Linked DNA regions of Terriglobus roseus. The protein of the gene in region 1 interacts with the protein of each later gene in a pairwise test. Links are inferred from orthologs where the notes say so. Each region holds a gene or a part of one and is shown in the gene's direction. Other genes may lie near its edges. The genes, in order: def and rplV.

Evidence for each region.
Region 2: the proteins of def (region 1) and rplV interact in binary tests that used the Escherichia coli proteins (3 or more experiments, as listed by UniProt). The link is inferred for Terriglobus roseus from one-to-one orthologs.

Annotation. Positions count from the first base shown.
Region 1 is NZ_LT629690.1:727,131-730,206, forward strand. The notes cover bases 1-2,759. They hold def (peptide deformylase), read left to right. Parts: upstream 1-1,004; coding sequence 1,005-1,514; downstream 1,515-2,759. Other genes in these bases: aroC (chorismate synthase), read left to right, coding at 1-1,000; fmt (methionyl-tRNA formyltransferase), read left to right, coding at 1,519-2,454. UniProt on the Escherichia coli protein: Removes the formyl group from the N-terminal Met of newly synthesized proteins. Requires at least a dipeptide for an efficient rate of reaction. N-terminal L-methionine is a prerequisite for activity but the enzyme has broad specificity at other positions.
Region 2 is NZ_LT629690.1:229,679-232,802, forward strand. What follows is about bases 255-3,061. They hold rplV (50S ribosomal protein L22), read left to right. Parts: upstream 255-1,300; coding sequence 1,301-1,822; downstream 1,823-3,061. Other genes in these bases: rplB (50S ribosomal protein L2), read left to right, coding at 255-942; rpsS (30S ribosomal protein S19), read left to right, coding at 964-1,245; rpsC (30S ribosomal protein S3), read left to right, coding at 1,936-2,604; rplP (50S ribosomal protein L16), read left to right, coding at 2,730-3,061. Also shown: more of rplB, read left to right, coding at 118-254; more of rplP, read left to right, coding at 3,062-3,124. UniProt on the Escherichia coli protein: This protein binds specifically to 23S rRNA; its binding is stimulated by other ribosomal proteins, e.g. uL4, bL17, and bL20. It is important during the early stages of 50S assembly.

The DNA of each region.
Region 1 (3,076 bases):
TGTTCGTCACGGTAAAACAATTGGGTCGCCCATTGCGATGACCATTGCCAACCGCGACTGGAAGAACTGGGAAGAAATCCTTCCAGTAGAAGAAGGTGATCCTTCGCGGCATAAGGCAGTGGCGTCGCCGCGTCCAGGTCATGCCGATTTGGCCGGAGCTCTGAAGTACAACTTCGCTGACGCCCGTTACATTCTGGAGCGCGCCTCTGCACGCGAATCCACGGCACGCGTTGCTGCCGGCGCCATTGCCAAAATGTTCCTCCGTTCGCTGGGTGTTGAGGTGCTTTCGCATGTCGTCCGTGTCGGTGCTGTGGAACTGCAGCGCCCTTACCAGTGGGATGAGATTGTTGCCAGTACTGCTCGCGAAACCGTTCTTCTGAACTGCATCGACCCTGAAGTTGAGCAGCAGATGAAGGGTGAGGTGGATAAGGCTCTGCGTACTGGCGATACCGTGGGTGGGGTCTTTGAGGTGGTAGTGCATGGCCTGCCTGCCGGCATTGGCAGCCACGTGACGTGGGAAGGCCGTCTGGATGGCTTACTAGCGCAGGCTGTGATGAGCCTGCAGGCGGTGAAGGCGGTTGAGATTGGCCGCGGTGTGACGGCTGCGGAGTCCATGGGATCCACCGTTCACGACGCTATTCACTATGCCACGCAAGAGGAAGCTTCCGCCGCGCATACCCGCTTCACCCGCGAGAGCAACAACGCGGGCGGTATTGAAGGTGGCATCTCCAACGGTCAGGACGTGACTGTACGCGGATACCTGAAGCCCATCAGCACATTGCGTCGTCCGCTGGCGTCGGTGAACTTCGAGACCCGCGAACCGGTGAAGGCGGCGTATGAACGCAGCGACGTCTGCGTGGTCCCCGCTGCTGGTGTAGCGGCGGAGGCGATGGTTGCCATCACAATGGCAAAGCTGGTGCTGGAGAAGTTCGGCGGCGACAGTCTGGTGGAAACGCAGCGCAACCTCAACGGTTATCTTGAGCAGATCCGGAAGTTCTAAGGCAATGATCTATCCCATCGTGAAGTATCCGGAGTCGGTGTTGCTGAAGAAGGCACAGCCCGTCACCGAGTTCAACGCCGACCTGAAGAAGCTGGCGGACGACATGTTTGAGAGCATGTATGCCGCCGAGGGCATCGGCCTGGCTGCGCCGCAGATTGGTATCAGCAAGCGCATGTACGTGGTAGACCTGTCCGTGGGGAAGAACCCGGAAGAGCGCCTTGTCCTTATCAACCCTGAGATCATCGAGAAGGAAGGGAAGCAGACCGAGGAAGAGGGCTGCCTCTCGTTGCCGGATATCCGCGACAAGGTGAACCGTCACTTCCGCGTGCGTATGCGTGCGCAGGACGTGGATGGCAAGTGGTTCGAGATCGACGGCGAGGAACTACTGTCTCGGGCGTTCCAGCATGAGCTGGATCATCTTGATGGCATCCTGTTCATCGACCGCCTTTCGCGGCTGAAGAAGGACCTGATTTTGCGGCGCATTCGTAAGCTCATCAAGAACGGCGAGTGGTAATCGCATGAAGCTGGTCTTTTGCGGCACTCCTGTTTTTGCTGTTCCGACGCTTGAGGCGTTGATTGGGGCGGGGCATGGGGTGGAGCTGGTGCTGTCGCAGCCGGATAAGCCGGTGGGGCGGAGTGGTGAGGTGAATCCCACGCCGGTGAAGGTGGCGGCTACGGCGCACGGTATCCCGGTACTGCAGCCGGAGAAGCTCAAGACCAACCAGGCGCTTCGCTCCTCGCTGGAAGCCATTGCGCCCGATGCCATCATCGTGGTCGCCTATGGCCGCATCATCCCACAGTGGATGCTGGACTTGCCTAAGTATGGCTGCCTGAACGGGCATGGTTCGCTGTTGCCGCGCTGGCGAGGCGCTGCGCCTATTCAGTGGGCGATTGCGGCGGGCGATGCGGAGACCGGCGTGACGACGATGCTGCTCAACGCAGGGCTCGATACCGGACCGATGCTGCTGAAGCGGTCTATTCCTGTTACCGATACGACCACTTCGCCGGAGCTGTTCGTATCGCTGGCGCAGATTGGTGCGGAGCTGATGGTGGAGACGCTTGCCGGACTGGAAGCGGGAACCATCACGCCGGAGGAGCAGGACGATTCGCTGGCGACCCTTGCGCCGCTCCTGACGCGGGACGATGCACGTATCGACTTCAGTCTCACCTCTCGTGAGATCGATCAGCGGTTCCGTGGCTTCCAGCCCTGGCCAGGAGCTTTCACCGCTCTTCGCGGTAAGAAGCTGATTGTGCACGGAATGCACGTTGTTGAGGAGCATAGCGTTACGGCTCCCGGAACTTTGACGATCCGCGATGGAGCGATGGAAGTGGCCTGCGGTTCGGGTTCTGCCATCGTTTTCGATGAAGTGCAGCTTGAGGGGAAGAAGCGGATGCCTGCGGCCGACTTCCTGCGCGGATTTCAATTGAAGAGTGGCGAATTGCTCGGCGGGTAAACGGGCTACCCCACCCCCCTCCCCCCCCATTTCTCTAAAATCGTCTTTCTATTGGGGTTACGGCGTTGGTGGCTGTAAAATCGTCTATCCATTGGGGTTAGAGGCAAAATCGTCTTTCTAAAAGAGTTAGGGCCGCGCTATGCGCGGCCCTAACTGTCTATTTCTTATTGTAGCTGTTTGAGCTAAATACCATGCCAGCTGGAACCATCCTGTTTTGTGGCGGTTGTGCGATTCAGGGCTTGACAGCATTTGGATCGGGCTCGGTCCCACCATGTCCCCGGCCAGGTTAGTCGCTGGTTTCTGTCCGATCTGGGGAGGGGGCCTTCGATGCTTCTGACTGCCGCTTCCCGTTTCGATTCTCCCGTTTCGCGTCTCTTTGAGCCGACAACCTGCTTTTGATCAGGTCGACTCCCTCGCGATGGAAGTTCGTTTTTATCTCGCTATCATCTGGTGAAAAAAGATGAGGTTATTGTGCGGTTAATTAATCCAAATGGTTGCTTCTGGCGAGGCGGTTATATGTTCACGCGATCGACATAATCGCTCATGGATAAGATCGCATTTTTTGCAATTAATTTTGTTCACACTCAATTATTGAGTTTTCGGAGTCATATTTTGATGTTTT
Region 2 (3,124 bases), 500 kb from region 1 along the record:
AGCGAGTCTGCAAGTCATCGGATCTCGCGCAGTAAGTGAACTTGAAGGCTTGAGTACACGAAGTAACCCCAATCCGCGCGCCTGACTAGCTATGCGGATGGTAAGGAAGTTAGGGAAATGCCGATTAAGACATTCCGACCGATTACGCCGACACTGCGCTTCCAGTCGAAGCTGGTGAACTCGGACATCACGACGAACGAGCCGTACAAGCCGCTGCTGGCAACGAAGCAGCGCACAGGCGGCCGTAACTCCACCGGTAAGCTGACGATCCGTCATCACGGTGGTGGCCACAAGAAGAAGCTTCGTATTATCGACTTCAAGCGCGACAAGTTCGGTGTACCCGGAACCGTTGCGACGATCGAATACGATCCGAACCGCTCCTCGCGTATCGCTCTGATCAGCTACAAGGACGGCGAAAAGCGCTACATCATTCAGCCGGTTGGCCTGAAGGTTGGCATGACGGTGACCTCCGGTCCCGACGCCGACATTCTGGTTGGCAATGCTCTGCCGCTGCGCAACATCCCTGCTGGTACGACGGTCCACAATGTGGAACTGCGTCCTGGTAAGGGTGCACAGATGGTCCGCTCTGCCGGTTCGTCCGCGCAGCTGGTTGCGAAGGAAGGCGACTACGCTCTCCTGAAGCTGCCCTCCGGCGAAACCCGCCGCGTGTTGGTGGACTGCATGGCAACGGTTGGCCAGGTTGGCAACACGGATCATGAGAACATCTCGCTCGGTAAGGCCGGTGCAAGCCGCTGGCGCGGTATCCGTCCGACGAACCGTGGTGTGTCGATGAACCCTGTGGATCACCCGCACGGTGGTGGTGAAGGTAAGACCTCAGGCGGACGTCATCCTGTTACGCCGTGGGGACAGCCGACACGTGGTTACAAGACCCGTAACAACAAGCGGACCGATGTGTTCATCGTCAACCGCCGCAGCAAGTAATTCAGGGAGCGAGAGGAAAACATGGCACGTTCTACAAAGAAGGGCCCATTTATCGACGCCCACCTGATGACGAAGGTTGAGGTGCTGAACACCGCGAACAAGAAGGAAGTCGTTAAGACTTGGTCGCGTCGTTCCACCATCTTCCCGGAGTTCGTGGGTCACACCATTGCCGTGCACAACGGTAAGAAGTTCATTCCGGTCTACGTGACGGAGAACATGGTGGGTCACAAGCTGGGCGAGTTTGCCGCAACGCGTACCTTCAAGGGCCACGCAGCGAAGGCTGAGACGGCCAAGGGTCGTTAAGTCGGGATTAGTTACGTCAGCCTCCGGTTCTGCCGGAGCGCGATAAGGAAGAGTTATGGCGAAGACAGCCGAGAAGAGTGCAGTACGTGAGTTCCGCGCCGAGGCGCGGTTCCAGCGGACCAGCCCGCAAAAGGCGAAGCTGGTGCTGGACACGATCAAGGGCCAGAGCGTGGAAAATGCTCTGAACACCCTGATGTTCACCCGCAAGCGCATTGCTCCCATCGTGGAGAAGGCGCTGCGTTCCGCAGTTCAGAACGCAAACTACCTGAGCCAGGAACAGGGCTTCGATCTGGACATCGATCGTCTGTTCGTGAAGCAGGCTGTTGCAAACGAAGGCCCACGCATGAAGCGTATCCGCCCTGCCCCCATGGGTCGTGCGTTCCGCTATCAGCGTCGCCTTGCTCACATCATCGTGACGGTGGCGGAGAAGAAGTCTGTTGAGGCAACAAAGCAGGCTGAGGCTCCGGTAGCGGCTGCGGAGGGTGGCAAGAAGAAGGCTGCTCCGGCAAAGAAGGCTGCTGCCAAGAAGGCTCCGGCGAAGAAGGCCGCGAGCAAGAAGGCTGCTGCGACTGCGTAAATTTATGGCCGGGCTGTAAGCCGGCCCGGCATCGCCGAGAAGTTGAGGCGGCGAGTAAGTACTGAGTAAGTTCGGAACTAAGTTCTCCGGACGCGAAGTGAAGGGATTAAGTTATGGGTCAGAAGGTCCATCCGTATGGTTTCCGCCTCGGCGTGAACAAGCCGTGGAAGTCGCGCTGGTTTGTGGAGCGTGACTACGACAAGCTGCTGGTTGAGGACGTGAAGCTCAAGGCTGAGCTGCGCGAAAAGCTGAAGGCTGCTGGTGTCTCGTCCGTCGAGATCGAGCGCCCAGGCAACAAGCTGCGCCTCATCATCAAGACCGCCCGTCCGGGCATCATCATCGGCCGCAAGGGCGCTGAGATCGACAAGCTGAAGGCAGACATCCAGAAGCGTACGAACCGCGAAGTGTTCATCGACATTCTGGAAGTCAACAAGCCTGAGCTGGATGCGCAGCTGGTCGCAGAGAACATCGCTCTGCAGCTGGAGAAGCGTGTGTCGTTCCGTCGCGCGATGCGTAAGAGCGTTGATTCGGCTCTGCGTTTCGGCTGCAAGGGCATCAAGGTTCGTGTTTCGGGCCGTCTGAACGGCAACGAAATCGCACGTTCCGAGTGGTATCTGCAGGGTCGTCTGCCGCTGCACACGCTGCGCGCAGACATCGACTACGGCTTTGCCGAAGCGAAGACCACCTACGGAATCATCGGCGTGAAGACCTGGGTCTACCGTGGCGATATCTACGAGCAGAAGCGCCGCCGCGACAACGTCACGACGACGGGTGCGTTCTAAGGAACGACAAACATTGCGGGGTTGAGTAATCAACCCCGCGTAACACCAAGAACAGAAGGCGCGCGGAGACTGGGCCACTTATCTAGGTAAGTGACGCCAAGGCCGCAGCGGGAAAGAGTGCAGTTATGTTGCAGCCCAAGAAGGTTAAGTACCGTAAACAGCAAAAGGGCAAGATGCGCGGTAAGGCATGGCGCGGTTCCGAGCTTGCATTTGGCGACTACGGTTTGAAGGTTGTGGAGTGCGGCTACATCACCGATCGTCAGATCGAAGCAAGCCGTATCGCAATGACCCGTTACATCAAGCGTGGCGGTAAGGTTTGGCTCCGGATCTTCCCGGATAAGCCGATCACCAAGAAGCCCGCAGAAGTTCGAATGGGTTCTGGTAAGGGTGCGTTGGATCACTGGGTTGCAGTGGTTCGCCCCGGCAAGCTGCTCTTCGAGATGGAAGGCGTTCCGGTTGAGATCGCGAAGGAGGCCATGCGCCTTGCTTCGAACAAGCTTCCGCTCCGCACCGTTTTCGT